Regions from separate parts of the Pseudomonas sp. GD03842 genome, predicted to be linked through region 2. Evidence: riboswitches for the same ligand, from Rfam matches in the RefSeq annotation. Region 2 holds a riboswitch; each other region holds the start of a gene.
What was found. A riboswitch is a leader RNA that binds a small molecule or an ion and turns the genes downstream of it on or off. The one in region 2 is predicted to bind cobalamin.
Positions count from the first base shown of each region.

Region 1 (5,827 bases), on a different contig from region 2:
TTTGGCGTGGCGCAGCACCTGGTCGACATACAGGTCCACCGAGGCGTGGTTCTGCACCTGCATCGGATTGGCCAGCCGCAGCGTGGGGTAATCTTCCGGCAGTTGCTGTGCGGTCTCTGCCAGCAGGGCCAAATGGGAATCACCGCTGCACAGGATCACCAGCTCGGCAGGCGTCTGGCCGAGGTCGGCGATGCTGTCGTCGGGCACGAACCCGCCGGGCTGGGTGCGCAGCAGGTGCATGCCTTACCCCTGAATGGCTTGGCGCAATTGAGCTTCGAGCACGGCGGCGTCCAGGTCCTGGCCGATCAGCACCAGGCGGCTTTCGCGGGCCTCGTCGGCTTTCCATGGCCGGTCGAAGTGCTTGTCGAAGCGCGTGCCGACACCTTGCACCAGCAGGCGCATGGGCTTGCCGGGAATGGCCACGAAGCCTTTTACCCGCAGAATGCCGTGCTGCACGACCGCTTGCGTCAGGGCGTCGAGCAACAGCGCTTCATCGGCTTGCGGCAGCGCAATGGAAATCGAGTCGAAGGCATCGTGATCGTGATCGTCGTGGTCCTCGCCGTCGTGGTGATCGTGGTGCGTCTTGCGCCCGTCGATGTGCAATTCTGACTCGGCACCCAGCCCCAACAGCACAGTGAGCGGCAGCTGCCCTTTGCTGGCCTCGACGATTTTCACCGCCGCAGGCAGCTCTTCGGCGACTTCCGCCCGCACCGCAGCGAGCGCGGCGGCGTCCAATTGATCGGCCTTGTTCAGAATCACCAGATCCGCGCTGGCCAATTGATCGGCGAACAGCTCGTGCAGGGGCGATTCGTGGTCCAGATTGGGATCGAGCTTGCGCTGGGCGTCCACTTGCTCCGGGAAGGCGGCGAACGTGCCGGCGACCACCGCCGGGCTGTCGACGACCGTGATCACCGCATCGACGGTGCAGGCGTTGCGGATCTCCGGCCACTGGAAGGCTTGGACCAACGGCTTTGGCAGCGCCAGACCGGAAGTTTCAATGAGGATGTGGTCCAGATCGCCGCGACGGGCGACCAACTCCTGCATCACCGGGAAAAATTCTTCCTGAACGGTGCAGCAGAGGCAGCCGTTCGCCAGTTCGTACACCCGCCCGGTGGCCTCTTCCTCGGTACAGCCAATGGTGCATTGCTTGAGGATGTCGCCGTCGATACCCAGTTCGCCGAATTCGTTGACGATGACCGCGATGCGACGCCCCTCGGCGTGGTCGAGCATATGGCGTAACAGGGTGGTTTTACCCGAGCCGAGGAAGCCGGTGACGATGGTGACGGGGAGTTTGGCCAGTGTTTTCATGATTGCCCTCGGGCACAGCGGCGGGCAGACAGGACGAGTACTGCGGGCCGCTGTCGCTGTGGACAGGCGCGCCGCTCGATTCGCCACCGGATCACCCCGCCCGGTTGTAATGAGAATGCGTGGACGTTTCGTCCGCTTCGAGGCAGGTCTCCTGGCTCACGGCGGCGCAGCACTGGCTGAGCCAGTGGCGGCGCATTCATCGCGCCTTCCCGCTCGCGCAGTGGCTGTGCAATGAACATGACCGTTTACAGTTGCGGGGGCAGCTGTGGCATTGACCACATTCCCTTCTTAGCGCCGGTGCCCAGGCAAGGCCGGGCCGGCGAACCTCGACTGCGCAAGGCTACGCAGTGGGCGGGCCGAGGTCAATGTGCATCCGGCAGAGGCTGGCAGGGTCACTGCGAGCCCACCTCACTCGAAGTGTCCGTTGGCGACGACGCGGCCAATTGACGGTTGCGCGCCGCCATGCTCTCCTACACACCTTGTTACGGGTGCCCTTCACAGGGTGAAACGGGAAACCGGTGCGTGCAGAGGGCGACTCTGCGCAAGTCCGGTGCTGCCCCCGCAACGGTAAGCGAGCGAAGGATCAGATCCACTGTGTCGGTCAGCGATATGGGAAGGCGATTCTTGAAGGCATCTTCGGTGCCCCTCGCAAGCCCGGAGACCGGCCCGACATTGACACCTGACAAACCCGCGGTGGGCGGGCGCTGTTGAGTTCGCGACTGACGACCGTCCGTGGCTCGCTTGCGCCTTCCCTACGCCAACACCACGAGGGAACCGCCATGTCGATCAGCACCGCCAGCCATACCGCCTCTTCTACCAGCACCTTGACCCAACGCCTGACCGCCGCCATCAGCGCCATGGTGCTTGGCGCCTGCCTGGTCTACTTCGCCGGTTTCTCTCACATCGCGGCCGTCCACAATGCCGCCCACGATACCCGTCACAGCTCCGCCTTCCCTTGCCATTGAGGTTCGCTCCCATGTTCAAGCGTATCGCTCAAACGGCCGGCTTCACCGGGCTGCTCGCGGCCCTGATCCTGACGTTGCTGCAAAGTTTCTGGGTCGCGCCGTTGATCCTCAAGGCAGAAACCTACGAAAAGGCTCCGGCCGCCGAAATGCATGAGCACGCGGAAGGCGCCATGAGCGGCCATGTGCACGATGAGCAAGCCTGGGAGCCGGAGGACGGTTGGCAGCGTGTCCTGTCCACCACCGGTGGCAACTTGGTCGTCGCGGTCGGGTTCTCGCTCATGCTGGCGGCGCTGTACACCTTGCGCGAGCCCGCTGGCGTTCGTCAGGGCGCGCTGTGGGGGTTGGCCGGTTACGCGGTGTTTGTCCTGGCGCCCACGCTGGGCTTGCCGCCCGAGTTGCCCGGTACGGCAGCGGCTGACCTGACCCAACGACAGATCTGGTGGATCGGTACGGCGGCATCCACGGCCGTCGGACTGGCATTGATCGTGTTTGCCCGCAGCGGATTGTTGAAAGCGCTCGGCGCCGCGATTCTGGTGGTGCCGCACGTGATCGGCGCACCGCAGCCGCAGGTGCATGCCGCGCTGGCGCCCGAGGCACTGGAGGCCGAATTCAAAGTGGCTTCGCTGTTGACCAACGCGTTGTTCTGGGTGGCGATGGGCCTGATCAGCGCGTGGTTGTTCCGCCGCCAGGACGCCCGTCAGACCCAAGCCGGTTTAGACCCTGCAATATGAGCGCACGCCCTCCTCGACCGGTCCGCGTGATCGGCCTTGGCTGCCAGCGCGGTTGCCCGGCGGAGGTGTTGATGGGGTTGGTCGAAGTCACGCTGCTCGAACATCGGATGGCCCTGAACGAGATCACCGCCCTCGCCTCCATCGACACCAAGTCCACGGAGGCCGGGTTGCTTGAGCTCGCCGAACACCTTTCACTGCCGTTGCATTTTTTCGATGCGGGGCAATTGGTGGCTTTCGAATCCCGCCTCAGCCACCGCTCGCAGGTCTCCTTCAACCACACTGGCTGCTACGGGGTGGCCGAAAGTTCGGCCCTGGCGCTGGCCACCCACCTGAGTCACCAACCCGCCGAGTTGGTGATCGAACGCCGCCACAGCACGCGTGCGACCCTGGCAATGGCCATTAGCCGAGCCCAGGTTTCGCCTTCCTCTTCACTACACGCTTAGCCCGACGTCTTCGCGAAACATGAGGTTCAAAGGGGTCGGCCCCTGCTTCAGCCCTTCGGAGTTTCAATGACTGTTTTTTTCATCGGTGCAGGCCCTGGCGATCCTGACCTGATCACCGTCAAAGGCCAGCGTCTGATCCGCACCTGCCCGGTGATCATCTACGCCGGCTCGCTGGTCCCACCCGCCCTCTTGGAGGGGCATCGAGCGAGCCAGGTGATCAACAGCGCGGCGCTTCACCTCGATCAGATCATCGCCTTGATGAAATCCGCTCATGCACAAGGCCAGGATGTGGCACGGGTCCATTCGGGCGACCCTAGCCTCTACGGCGCGATCGGTGAACAGATCCGTTGCCTGCGCACGCTGAACATTCCATTCGAAATCATCCCGGGGGTCACTGCCACGGCAGCGTGTGCGGCCTTGCTCGGGACCGAACTGACGCTGCCGGACATTTCCCAAAGCGTCATTCTGACCCGATACGCCAACAACACCGCCATGCCCGAAGGCGAATCGCTGCACGAGTTGGCTCGGCACCGGGCGACCATGGCCATTCACCTGGGGGTCAAGCACTTGGCGAACATTGTCGCGGAATTGACCCCGCATTACGGCGCCGACTGCCCGATTGCCGTGATTCATCGGGCCAGTTGGCCTGATCAGGACTGGGCGCAGGGAACGCTGGCAGACATCGAAGAAAAGGTGCGAGCCAAGGGCTTCCGCCGCACCGCGCTGATTCTGGTAGGCCGGGTGCTGGGCAATGAAGTGTTCGGGGAGTCATCGCTGTATCGCGCCGGCCATGCGCATCTGTTCAGGCCTTGATGCCAGCCATGAGCGCCACCTGACGCAAATGAAAATGCCCCGACGAGTCGGGGCATTTTGCGCAATTGAGCCGCCGATCAGTAGTAGGCGTTCTCTTTCTGCGTATGGTCGGTCACATCGCGCACGCCGGACAGCTCAGGAATGCGCTCCAGCAGGGTGCGCTCGATGCCTTCCTTGAGTGTCACATCGGCTTGGCCGCACCCTTGGCAACCACCTCCGAATTGCAGCACCGCAATGTTGCGCTCGTCTTCCTCGATCACGTCGATCAGCGTCACCTGACCGCCATGGCTGGCCAGGCCGGGATTGATCTCGGTCTGCAGGTAATAATTGATGCGCTCGTTGATGGGGCTGTCGGCGTTGACCATGGGCACTTTGGCGTTCGGCGCCTTGATGGTCAGTTGACCGCCCATGCGGTCGGTGGCGTAATCCACCACCGCGTCTTCCAGGAACGCTTCGCTGAACGAGTCGATCCAGGCGGTGAAGCTTTTCAGGCCGACGGCCTTGTCTTCCGGTTTCTCTTCGCCGGGCTTGCAGTAAGCGATACAGGTTTCAGCGTATTGGGTGCCAGGCTGGGTAATAAACACGCGGATGCCGATGCCAGGGGTGTTCTGCTTTTGCAGCAGATCGGCCAGGTAATCGTGGGCGGCATCTGTAATCGTAATAGCGGTCATGAAATTTCCTCGCAGACGTGGGGCGGAGTTTACGCCATTCCACGGCAACTGACAAAGTCCCAGTAATTCGCTCAGGTAATAGTCCCAATCACCATTCTCAACGCGCTGCGGTACCCTGCTCGACCGTTCTCCTGCGGTCCAGCCAGCCCTTGAGGCGACGGTACAGACCTTTCTCGATCCATTCGTAACTCAGCCACGCCCCCAGGGCGATGATCGGCACACACACGGCAAACGCTGCGTAGGGGTTCAGGCCATAGCGCTCGGTTGCCAGCCAGCCCCCGTACAGCACCAGTACGTGCAACAGATACACCGAATAGGAGCAATCACCCATGGCTTTGAGCAGTCGGCTGCCGCGCAGGTAAGGCTCCAGCGACAGGCACGCCACCACGATGACCGCACTGGGCAGCCCCCAGTTGATGATGCGAAGGTCTGGCGGCAATTGCTTGATGGTCAGCAACGCCGCGCCGATGGCCAGCAGCGGCAACCACAAGCGCTCGGCGATCCAGCCACGGCGGTACAAGATACCCACGCCGATCCCCAGCAGGAATTCGTAAACAATGTCGTTCCCGTAAAACCGGCTGACCAGCCCCGAGCGCCCCAACACGTCGGTCACCGCCACCAGGGCCGCGGCGATGATCAACGGGCGCAAGCGTTGCTGGAACAGGAACACCATGGAAAACAGCACGTAGAACAGCATTTCGTAGTTCAGTGTCCAGCCGACGTTCAGCGTGGGGTACAAGCCATAGCCGCCAGGGTTTTCCGAAGGAATGAACAGCAGCGACAGGACAAAGCTCTGCCAATCGACCACCTGGTGAGGTAACAACGGATGGGCCATGACCACCAGCAGCCCCATGGCCAGTGTGTAGAGCCAGTAGGCCGGGACGATGCGAATGATG
Region 1 covers NZ_JAOCEA010000001.1:388,319-394,145, reverse strand. Annotated here, with positions in the region: gene cobN (cobaltochelatase subunit CobN) at 1-240, opposite strand, end outside; gene cobW (cobalamin biosynthesis protein CobW) at 244-1,308, opposite strand; cobalamin riboswitch at 1,432-1,652, opposite strand; cobalamin riboswitch at 1,778-1,993, shown strand; gene N5D61_RS01800 (CbtB domain-containing protein) at 2,088-2,273, shown strand; gene N5D61_RS01795 (CbtA family protein) at 2,285-3,004, shown strand; gene N5D61_RS01790 (cobalamin biosynthesis protein) at 3,001-3,447, shown strand; gene cobM (precorrin-4 C(11)-methyltransferase) at 3,514-4,260, shown strand; gene nfuA (Fe-S biogenesis protein NfuA) at 4,338-4,931, opposite strand; gene N5D61_RS01775 (acyltransferase) at 5,029-5,827, opposite strand, start outside.
Region 1: another riboswitch for cobalamin. It lies ahead of N5D61_RS01800 (CbtB domain-containing protein); the one in region 2 lies ahead of cobO (cob(I)yrinic acid a,c-diamide adenosyltransferase).

Region 2 (5,827 bases):
ACCCTGTGGCGGTCATTTTCGCGATTCTGGCGGGCGGAGAGTTGTTCGGTTTCACCGGCATTCTCCTCGCGCTGCCGGTTGCCGCGGTGATCATGGTTCTGGTACGGCACGTACACGACCTGTACAAGGATTCGGACATCTACGGTGGCATGGAGGATCCTGAGCTATAAGGGACCGATGCTCGCTTGCAGTGAAATGAGAGGGCTAAAGGGCGGGGCGGGTCGATCACAAGCCTGTGGCAACGAGGCCGCATGCCGGAGTCGACCTGCCCCCTTTCGTGATCTGACCGTGAACCGTAAGAGCAGGCGCATTGGGTCACCTGTCATGGCGCCGAATCCGGCGTCTTGCCGGGAGCGGATGCAACTCGTTGATTTTGCAGGCCGACTGGCGGATTGTGCGGCTGGCCTCTCGGGTATAAACTTTGCACACTTTACACAGAGGCCCCTTGGCGGTTCGTCATCGAACCGGTCAGCCAGCATGAAACCAGTTCAGCTGCCCCTGAGTGTGCGTCTGCGTGATGACGCCACCTTCATCAATTACTACCCAGGCGCCAATGCCGCTGCACTCGGCTACGTCGAGCGCCTGTGCGAGGCCGATGCCGGGTGGACCGAGAGCCTCATCTATCTGTGGGGCAAGAACGGGGTAGGGCGCACACACCTGCTGCAGGCTGCCTGCCTGCGCTTCAAGCAATTGGGCGAACCGGCCGTCTACCTGCCGATGGCCGAGCTGCTGGAAGAGGGCGTCGAGCTGTTCGATCACCTTGAGCAGTACGAACTGGTCTGTCTTGACGATCTTCAGGTCGTGGCGGGCAAGCCCGAATGGGAGGAAGCCCTTTTCCACCTGTTCAATCGCCTGCGCGACAGTGGTCGACGCCTGCTGATCGCGGCGTCCTGTTCGCCACGGGAGCTGCCGGTCAAATTGGCAGACCTCAAATCGCGCCTGACGATGGCACTGGTCTTTCAAATGCGGCTGCTGTCCGACGAAGAGAAGCTTCGTGCGCTGCAATTGCGCGCGTCTCGCCGCGGTTTGCACCTGACGGATGAAGTCGGGCATTTCATTCTGACTCGAGGCAAGCGCAGCATGAGCGCGTTGTTCGATCTCCTCGAGCAACTCGATCAGGCCTCGCTGCAGGCTCAGCGGAAGCTGACCATCCCCTTCCTTAAAGAAACGCTCGGCTGGTGACGCTGCCAGAGGTGGACCCGGCGGTGGTGCAGCAGACGGTCGCCGCCCTGCGCCGCGCGGACCGCATCCTGATCATCACGGGCGCCGGGTTGTCGGCGGATTCGGGTCTGCCGACCTATCGTGGTGTTGGCGGCTTGTACAACGGCCAGACCGACGATGGGCTGCCGATCGAAAGGGCGCTTTCCGGGCCGATGCTGCGACGTGATCCTGCCCTGTGCTGGAAATACATTGCCCAATTAGGTAGCGCTTGCCTGGGTGGACAGCCCAATGCGGCGCATTTTGCGATCGCACAACTGCAGCGATATAAGCCGGAATGCTGGGTGCTGACTCAGAACGTTGACGGTTACCATCGGGCGGCGGGCAGCCCGCCCGAACGGTTGATCGAGATTCATGGGCAGATCGCACCGCTCTACTGTCAGTCCTGCGGCGCGCAGGACCCGGAGCTGAGCGCTCACTTGCAACGTGCGCTGCCGCCGTTGTGCGCGCATTGTGAGGGTGTCCTCAGACCGCCGGTCGTCTTGTTCGAGGAGATGTTGCCGGAGCTGGCATTGAATGTGCTGTATGCAGAGATGGCAAAAGGCTTTGACGCTGTACTCAGTGTTGGAACCACGGCCAGTTTCCCGTACATTCACGAGCCGCTGGTGCGAACGCGAATTACGGGAGGCTTTACCGCTGAGATCAACCCTTCGCCGACCGATCACTCCAGGCACATGGACGCTGTTATGAGGTGCCGAGCCTTAGATGTGATGGGGACACTGGCAAGTCACATTTGTTTCGATTGAATTTGCAAATGACGACGATTGAAGGCATAGTCTCGGCTTCTTTACACCTTAGCCACGGTCGTGCCCATGCTGAATCGCTTCGCACCCCTCGTGCCTCTCGCACTCGTGACCCTGCTGTTCGGCTGCGCGGCCCAGATGCCAGCATCGCAACAGCAGGCGCAGATTCCACCGTTCAAGGACTCTGCCACCGCTCAAACCGCCAACCGCGCTGGGTATTCGGCATCCGCCCTGGATGACGAAATCGCCACCGAAGACGAGCTGGCGCAGTTTGCCGACAACAAACCTTATCAATTGCCCCTGCTGGCCGACAGTATTCTGGAACGTGGCAAGTCGCTGATCGGCACCCGTTACCGGTTCGGCGGCACCTCGACCGCCTCCGGCTTCGATTGCAGCGGCTTCATCGGTTATCTGTTCCGTGAAGAAGCAGGCATGAGCCTGCCACGCTCTTCTCGCGAGATGATCAACATCGATGCCCCTCTGGTCAAACGCAACGACCTCAAGCCTGGTGATCTGCTGTTCTTCAGCACCGCTGGCCGTGGTCGTGTGAGCCACGCGGGTATCTACCTGGGTGATGACCAGTTCATTCATTCCAGCAGCCGTCGCAGTGGCGGTGTACGCGTCGACAGCCTCGACGATGCGTACTGGGCTCGGACGTTCATCGAAGCCAAGCGTGCGTTGGCCATGGCACCTTCCCATGTGCCTGAAACGACGACTGCGATGACCTCGACTACAATCAAGCGCCAACATCGTAAATAACCGTTGTTACCGGGTTTGGCCCGGACTGTGAAACGTCGCGATACGGGTTTGGCAAGGCAAGACAGGCGAAAGGGCCGGGTTTGGATGTTCGGCCCCGGTTTTTTTGCTGTTTTACCGGGCTGGCACCGAACGCAGCCGATTCTGCGCAGTCTTGAATGAACCCGGCTCCCGGCAGAGCAAGCCGCATCCTATGAAGGTTGTTGTGTTTATGTCGTATACGGTTCGTCTGGCTGTAGCTTCTTTGGCGGTATTACTGGCAGCGTGCTCCAGCCATCCTCCGCCCTCTCCACCGAAGGTCGTTTCCCGGCCTGTGGTTTCCGCTCCCTCTCAATTTTCTTCGCCTGTCGCTGATGACGTCTTGTTGCGCGCCATTGGGCTGGTGGGGACACCGTACCGCTGGGGTGGCAACACGCCTGATTCCGGCTTCGATTGCAGCGGCCTGATCGGCTATGTCTACCGCGATGCCGCGGGGATCCTGTTGCCGAGGTCGACGCGCGAGATGATCAGCCTGCGGGGCCCGGACATCGATCGCAGCCAGCTACAAACAGGGGATTTGGTATTTTTTGCCACCAACGGCGGGTCGAACGTGAGCCACGCCGGTATCTATGTCGGTGAGGGGCGGTTCGTTCATGCGCCGGCCACCGGTGGCACGGTCAAGCTCGACAGCCTCGACAAGCCGTATTGGCAGAAGGCCTGGCTGAACGCCAAACGGGTGATCCAGCCTTCGAACCTGGCGCGCAGTAACTGAGCTGCTCAAGTGCACTGTGTCGGTTTGCTGTTGCGCCAGCAGCAGGCCGGCCTGGTGCCGACAGGGGATGCCCAAGCCAGCGGCTTTCAGCGACAGACGCACGACGCTTTGATTGACGCTCCGTAGTCAACCCTCTAACCTTCGCCGATTGTTTCAGGTGCCCGAGAACACGGGTGAAACAGGGAAGCCGGTGCGAACGCTCTGCGATCCATCCCGGCACTGCCTCCGCAACGGTAAATGAGCCAAGGCCCGCACAATGCCACTGTGTCCGAAGGACATGGGAAGGCGCGTGGTTTTTCATGAGTCCGGAGACCGGCCTGATCCATTCCACAGCATCACGGAGGGCGATGCTCTGCGCAGGCTCGATTCGTTTCGATGCCTGCCGCCAGTCATTGCGCGTGTTCTCCGTTTGCCACACCTGCCCTCAAGCGGAGAGCTGAGATGAGCGAATCCCCCGAACGTGACGAACGCCACCTGGCGCGCATGCAGCGCAAAAAGGCGGTGATGGACGAACGCATTGCCAGTGCGCCCAATGAGTGTGGCCTGGTACTGGTACTGACCGGTAACGGCAAAGGCAAGAGCAGCTCGGCGTTCGGCATGCTGGCGCGTGCCATGGGCCACGGTATGCAATGCGGTGTCGTGCAATTCATCAAGGGTCGCAACGCCACCGGGGAAGAGCTGTTCTTCCGCCGCTTTCCCGAACAAGTGCACTACCACGTCATGGGCGAAGGCTTCACCTGGGAAACGCAGGATCGCCAGCGTGATATCGCCGCTGCGCAGGCCGCCTGGGCGGTGAGCCAGACGCTGCTGCGGGACCCCGCGATCGGCCTGGTGATTCTCGACGAATTGAACATTGCCCTCAAACACGGCTACCTCGAACTGGACCAGGTACTCAGTGACGTACAGGCCCGTCCGTCCATGCAGCACGTGATCATCACGGGCCGAGGTGCCAAGCAGGAGCTGATCGATTTGTCCGACACCGTGTCCGAGATCGGCGTGATGAAGCATGCCTTCCAGGCCGGAATCAAGGCGCAGAAGGGTATCGAGTGGTGACAGAGCCCCGTCAGTGCCCCGCTGTTCTGATCGCCGCACCCGCTTCTGGCCAGGGCAAGACCACCGTCACCGCAGCGCTCGCTCGCCTTCATCGCAACCAGGGCCGCGACGTGCGCGTGTTCAAGTGCGGGCCGGACTTTCTCGATCCGATGATTCTCGAACGCGCCAGCGGTCATCCCGTGTATCAACTGGACATGTGGATGGTGGGCGAAGCCGAGAGCCGCCGTTTGCTGTGGGAAGCTGCCGCCGAAGCGGATCTGATTTTGATCGAGGGCGTGATGGGGCTTTTTGACGGCACGCCCTCCAGTGCCGATCTGGCCAGGCGTTTCGGCGTGCCGGTGCTGGCGGTCATCGACGGCACGGCCATGGCTCAAACCTTCGGTGCACTGGCATTGGGGCTGGCGCGCTATCAACCGGACCTGCCATTCGCAGGCGTGCTGGCCAACCGCGTCGGCACGGTGCGTCATGCTCAGTTGCTCGAAGGCAGCCTGACCGAAGGGCTGCGCTGGTACGGGGCGCTGTCTCGCGAGACCGCGATTGAGCTGCCGAGTCGTCATCTCGGGCTGGTTCAAGCCAGCGAACTCAACGATCTGGACATGCGGCTGGATGCTGCTGCAGCAGCACTGGCCGAAACCTGTGATGCAACCCTGCCGCCCGCCGTCACTTTCGAGGCCCCTGAGTTCGTCGCGGCAGCGCCGTTGTTGACGGGCGTGCGGATCGCCGTCGCCCGTGACGAGGCCTTTGCGTTCATTTACGGTGCCAGCCTCGATCTGCTGCGGGCAATGGGCGCCGAATTGTCGTTTTTCTCGCCGATCCATGATTCGCAGTTGCCGGAGGCCGACAGCCTGTACCTGCCTGGGGGCTACCCCGAACTGCACCATCTTGCATTGGGGCAGAACCGGCCGATGCTTCAGGCCATTCGTGCCCATCATGCTGCGGGCAAACCGTTGTTGGCCGAGTGCGGTGGCATGTTGTATCTGCTCAACGCACTGACCGACGTGCAAGGGCTGCGTGCCGAACTCGTCGGCTTGCTCGATGGCGAGGCGGTGATGCAAAAGCGTCTTGCAGCCTTGGCGCTGCAGTCGGTAGAGCTACCGGAAGGCGTATTGCGCGGGCACACCTATCACCACTCGCTGACCAGCACCGAGCAGGTGCCGATCACCCGTGGCATCAGCCCCAATGGTGGGCGCGGCGCGGAAGCGGTGTACCGCGATGGACGGATGACCGCGTCCTACGTGCATTTCTATTTCCCTTCCAACCCACAGGCGATGGCGGCGCTGTTCTTGCCATGACGGTCCATCCACCA
Region 2 covers NZ_JAOCEA010000012.1:183,642-189,468, reverse strand. Annotated here, with positions in the region: gene N5D61_RS18235 (AI-2E family transporter) at 1-170, shown strand, start outside; gene hda (DnaA regulatory inactivator Hda) at 478-1,182, shown strand; gene N5D61_RS18225 (NAD-dependent protein deacylase) at 1,185-1,964, shown strand; gene N5D61_RS18220 (NlpC/P60 family protein) at 2,031-2,720, shown strand; gene N5D61_RS18215 (C40 family peptidase) at 2,929-3,468, shown strand; cobalamin riboswitch at 3,607-3,804, shown strand; gene cobO (cob(I)yrinic acid a,c-diamide adenosyltransferase) at 3,910-4,521, shown strand; gene N5D61_RS18205 (cobyrinate a,c-diamide synthase) at 4,518-5,813, shown strand.

Region 3 (5,827 bases), on a different contig from region 2:
CTGAATCGGTTCCGCCCTCGCGGGCATAATTTTTCAGGCAGTGATGGAGGGAGGCTGAGACGTTGCGCCACGCTGCGCGCGTTCGGAAAGGAGGCGACTGGCCACTCCATCCGTCTGTCCGGTTGTACGCCGTTTGTTTAAACCAACTGCCGCTTGATCCATCCGAATAAAGGCGAGCCGAATGACTCGCCCTTCTCATAACAAGAGGTACGTAATCATGGCTAATACCGGAAAATCGAACCCTGGGAACTTCGCGAACGATCGTCAGAAAGCCTCTGAAGCAGGCAAAAAAGGCGGCCAGGCTTCGGGCGGCAGCAACGTGGCCGACGACCGGCAGAAAGCATCCGACGCCAACAAGAAAGGTGGCTCGATGCCACAAGGCGGCGCAGGGCGCAAATCCTGATCGATAACGATCAGCGCAAGGAGCGAGGGCGAAAGCTCTCGCTCTTTTAGTTTGGGCCAACCCTCATTCGTCAGGATCGATCAACGGCACAGTAGCATCGCGATCGAACTGCGAACCCGGGTCTTCATTGCCGGGATCATTGTCCACGTCCACTTCCAGATCTTCTTCGTCCGGCGCGTCCGGCGCCGTGTGCATTGCTGTGTGCAGGGTGTGTTGCATGGCAGGCTCCTTTGTGTCGGTTCGGTCAGTGCGGCGGTTCAGTTGCCCGTCACCGTCCAGTGGACGGCGTCCTCGGGAAATTTCAGTTGTTCGACCCGATGAGCGATGCCGCAGGCAATGGACTCCTCGGCGCTGATCACCTTTTCCTCGGCAGACAGGCAGCGGCCAATGTCCAGCGGCTGCGGGGCACCCTGGGTTTCGCTCGAATAGATGTTCACGTAGCGCTGCAGGTCGTTGTCCAGGCTGCGCAAGTACTCGCGAATCCGCGAATGGTCCACGGAGCTCTGATTGAAGTACCAGCTCATGGGGTGGATCAGAAAGCGCGAGTGAGGACAGACGATTCGCTCATTGGCGGCGAGGTACATGACGATGCCCATCGATTCGATGTTGCCACTGTTCAACGCGCGGATCGGCACCGCCAGCGACTTGAGAAAGTTGTAAAGGGTAAAACCCAGCGCGGTGCTGCCACCGGCGGTCGAGAGGTTCAGCAACAGGCCCGTGGCGCCTTTGTCGAGGGCCTCCAGACAGCGGTCGCGAAAATGCTCGGTGCTGGCTTGATCGACCCCACAATGGAAATGGACGATGTGTTCACTCATCGACTGCCCTCCCTTTCCGGATTATCGAAACCGCGTGTGAAGTTGGAAGCCACGCGCTCGGGAAAAGTTGCATTTGCCCTTCCGGTCGAACTCCCGCCCCGCACGAGGATCTTTACCCATGCCGCTCCGCTCGTCGGCCGGTATTTCATGACGCCAGACAGGACACTCTCATGAGTCTGCACGACAAGATCATCGGCCGCCTGGGTTTCGGCTCGGCTCCGTTGGGCAACATGTTTCGCGACATTGGCGAAGAAGAAGCCGCCGCCACCGTGCAATCGGCGTGGGACCAAGGCATTCGCTATTTCGATACGGCGCCGCTGTACGGGGCCGGTCTGTCCGAACAGCGCCTTGGCCGGGCGCTGACTCACCTGCCCCGGGACGCCTACACCCTCAGTACCAAAGTGGGCCGGCTGGTGTCCGAGGCACTCGACACGCAACCGCGCAATGGTCCGTTCACGGACGGTTTGAAGAACAAGATCCTGACCGATTATTCCGCCGACGCCACCTTGCGCTCCATCGACGCCAGCCTTGAACGACTGAAGACCGACCGGCTGGACATCGTGTTCGTTCATGACATCGCGAAGGACGCCCACGGCGATGAGTGGATCGAGCATTTCAATGTCGCCCGTACCGGCGCCTTCCGTACCCTCACGCGCCTGCGTGAGGAAGGCGTGATCAAGGCCTGGGGACTGGGCGTCAACCGCGTCGAACCCTGTGAACTCACCCTGGATTTGAGTGAAGCACAACCCGATGGTTTTCTCCTGGCCGGACGTTACTCGCTGCTCGATCACGACCAGCCACTGCAACGCCTGTTCACCAAGGCGCGCGAACACAACGCCGAGTTCGTCGTGGGCGGGCCTTACAGTTCGGGGGTGCTGGTCGGCGGCAAGCATTTCGAGTACCAGCCCGCTGCCCAGGCCATGCTGGACAAAGTGGCGCACATACAGGAGATCGCTCGGCAGTATCAGGTCGACATCAAAGCCGCAGCGTTGCAGTTCGTGCTGGCCAACCCCTTGGTCGCTGCGGTGATTCCCGGGGCCAGCCGCCCCTCGCGGATTGCCGAGGATGTGGCCGCGGTCGAGGCCCAGGTGCCTGACGGATTCTGGCAGGCCATGCGCGATCAGGGCTTCATTGCCAGCCAGGCGCCCGTGCCAAGCAAATTCTGACCGCCTCTCACAGCGCTGGAGTCAGTTTGGCTCCAGCTCAATATGTCTGGCGCGATGGGCTGTCATGACGGCGCTGCCGGCTGACACACCTGAGCGAAGGCCTTGGGTTCATGTGCCATCCAACGCGCTGACCTCCCTCCCCCTCGTGCGCCAACCTCGATTCCGTTCCCACAAACCGCGTGCGTTGGGTTAGCCTTGCCCTCGCCCTGTATACATAGCGCCTATAAATCGTGCACACCGCTCAATCTTGTCCTACCGCGAGGCCGCCGCTCATGCGAATTCTGATCGTCAACGTCAACACCACCGAATCGATGACCCAGACCATCGCCGAACAGGCGCGCAGCGTCGCCTCCCCGGGCACCGAAATCATCGGCCTGACCCCACGCTTCGGCGCCGAATCGGTGGAGGGCAATTTCGAGAGCTACCTGGCCGCCTTGGCCGTGATGGACCGGGTGCTGTCGTACGATCAACCTTATGACGCGGTGATACAAGCCGGCTATGGCGAGCATGGTCGAGAAGGTTTGCAGGAGTTGCTTGAGGTGCCGGTGGTGGACATTACCGAAGCGGCCGCCAGTCTGGCCATGCTCTTGGGCCATGCCTATTCGGTTGTCACCACGCTGGACCGCACCGTGCCGCTGATCGAAGACCGACTGAAACTGGCCGGGGTCTACGAGCGCTGCGCCTCGGTTCGCGCCAGCGGCATGAGCGTGCTGGAACTGGAGCAAGCCCCGGATCGCGCACTGCACGCAATCGCCGAGCAAGCGGTCGAGGCCGTTCAACAGGACAAGGCCGAAGTCATCTGCCTGGGGTGCGGCGGCATGGCCGGGCTGGAGCAACTGATCCGCGAGCGCGCCGGGGTGCCGGTGGTCGATGGCGTGACGGCTGCGGTGGCGCTGGCCGAATCCTTGGTGCGGCTGGGGTTGAAGACGTCCAAGGTGCGCACCTATGCCACGCCGCGCCCGAAACGCGTGTCAGGCTGGCCGTTCAACTTTCCCGTCCAATGACGGCTATGCAGGCTGCGGCCGGTCCGCCGCCTCGGGGGGGCCATTGGGCCTCACACCCGTGTCGTGCCCTGCAACCGGCAGGTCCGTTGACGCCGTCGTACGGCTGAGCAATCGCGATCAGGCGGCAAGATCGACGTGTTCGGTCGGCCGCAAATCGTTTAGTATCCCCCCGCCGGTTTCCACACGGAATTAATAGGGAATCCAACAGCCTCGGCGTGAGGCTGAAACGGAACTGTCCCCGCAACTGTAGGCGCTGAGCCCTGCTTCCCGATTGCCACTGGTTCACACCGGGAAGGCCGAAGCGAGGCAACGACGCGCCAGTCAGGAGACCTGCCGGCCAGCGTCAATCATTCACCGGCGGGGTGTCCGGGGAAGGACTTCCGTCTGCGTACTCTGCGCCGCCTCCGCTCGCGTGGAGCCTATCGGATGTGCTTTCCAGTGCCTGCGCCCTTCAACAGGTCCACTGGAGACGCCTTGATGTCGTTGCGCCCCCTTGCCGTGCTGTTCACCGGTCTGACGCTGTCCAGCGCACTGTTCATGTCCGCTGCCATTGCCGCCCCTACGCACTACCCCTTGACCATCGACAACTGCGGCGTGCCGCTGACGTTCGCTCACGCCCCGCATCGTATCGTGACCATTGGCCAGGCGGCCACGGAGATGCTCTACGCACTGGGCCTTGGCCAGCAGGTGGTGGGCACCTCGCTCTGGTTCAACGACACCCTCCCCCAATTCAGCGCGCAGAACGCCCGGATCGAGCGCCTGGCCGACAACGCCCCCAGCTTTGAATCGGTGATCGGCAAGCGTCCTGACTTCGTGCCCGTGCAGTTCGAGTGGATGGTCGGCCCGCAAGGTGCCGTGGGCACCCGGCAACAGTTCCAGGACCTGAACATCGCCACCTACATTCTGCCGTCGGACTGCGAGGGGAAGAATAATCGGGTCGGTGCCGATGGCACGCGCACCGAGGCCTTTGGCGTTGATACGCTGTACAAGAGCATCAGGCAACAAGCGCAGATCTTCGATGTCCAGGACCGCGCCGAGCAGTTGATCGAGGGATACAAACGCCGTCTGGCCGATGCCGTCGAGCAGACCCGGCGTCGAAATGCCGAGCCTCTTTCGGCGGTGTTCTGGTTCTCCAGCCCCGATCTGCACAGCGACCCCTATGTGGCCGGGCGCAAAGGCATCCCCCATTTCATGCTGGACACCCTGGGCATGCGGAACGTCATCCAGTCCGACGAAGAGTGGCCGACCGTGGGCTGGGAAACCATTGCCAAGGCCAACCCGACGATTCTGGTGATCGCCCGCATGGACCGTCGGCGTTACCCGGCGGACGACCACGAGAAGAAGCTGGCCTTTCTCAAATCCGATCCGGTGACCCGCAACATGGACGCGGTGAAAAACAACCGCATCGTCATCATGGACGCCAGCGCGATGGAATCTGGTATTCGGCTGTTCGACGGCATCGAACAACTGGCCGCGGCCACCACCGGGCCATGAAGCTGCCCAGCATCGCCCGTTTGCTGGGCCATGGGCTGTGGGTCGGCGCGGTGCTGCTCCTGGCGATCCTGGCGGGCGTGGCCATCGGCGAGACGCCCATCAGCGTGTCGATCATCGCTCAGGTGCTGGCGAACAAACTCTGGGGTGCGGGGTTCGCCGTCGATCCGATCGATGAAGGTATCGTGTGGAATTACCGCCTGACCCGCGCCATCGTCGCCGCCGCGTGTGGGGCCGGTCTGGCGGTGTCTGGTGTGGTGCTGCAATCCTTGCTGCGCAATGCCCTGGCCGACCCGTACCTGCTGGGCATCTCGGCGGGGGCCTCCACCGGCGCGGTGTTGGTGGCGGTGATCGGGGTCGGCGGCGGCGCGGTGTCCTTGTCCATGGGCGCTTTTGCCGGGGCCGCGGCCGCGTTCGCCATGGTCGCCCTGCTCGCTCGCGTGTCCCGTGGCCAGCCTGCGACCGGTCAGATCATTCTGGCGGGCATCGCCGGTTCACAATTGTTCAACGCCCTGACCTCGTTGCTGATCACCAAATCGGCGAATGCCGAACAGGCCCGTGGGATTCTGTTCTGGCTGCTGGGCAACCTGAGTGGCGTGCGCTGGAGTGCCGTGGCGCTTTCGGTGCCCGTGGTGCTGCTCGGGCTGGGCGTGTGCCTGTGGCATCGACGGTCGCTCGATGCCTTCACCTTCGGCACCGACGCAGCCGCGTCGCTGGGCATTCCGGTGCGCCAGGTGCAGATCCTGCTGATCGCGAGCACGGCGCTGATCACCGCCGTGATGGTCTCTCTCGTCGGCTCGATCGGCTTCGTCGGGTTGGTCATTCCTCATGCCGTGCGGATGGCCACCGGCGTGCGGCATGCCCGGCTGCTGCCCCTGAGCGCCTTGAGCGGCGCGCTGTTTCTTGTCGCGGCCGACGTGGTCTCACGCACCCTGATCAAAGGCCAGG
Region 3 covers NZ_JAOCEA010000001.1:262,948-268,774, reverse strand. Annotated here, with positions in the region: gene N5D61_RS01245 (general stress protein) at 218-403, shown strand; gene N5D61_RS01240 (hypothetical protein) at 467-622, opposite strand; gene N5D61_RS01235 (ATP-dependent Clp protease proteolytic subunit) at 661-1,218, opposite strand; gene N5D61_RS01230 (aldo/keto reductase) at 1,389-2,384, shown strand; gene N5D61_RS01225 (aspartate/glutamate racemase family protein) at 2,657-3,388, shown strand; cobalamin riboswitch at 3,545-3,741, shown strand; gene N5D61_RS01220 (ABC transporter substrate-binding protein) at 3,866-4,882, shown strand; gene N5D61_RS01215 (iron chelate uptake ABC transporter family permease subunit) at 4,879-5,827, shown strand, end outside.
Region 3: another riboswitch for cobalamin. It lies ahead of N5D61_RS01220 (ABC transporter substrate-binding protein); the one in region 2 lies ahead of cobO (cob(I)yrinic acid a,c-diamide adenosyltransferase).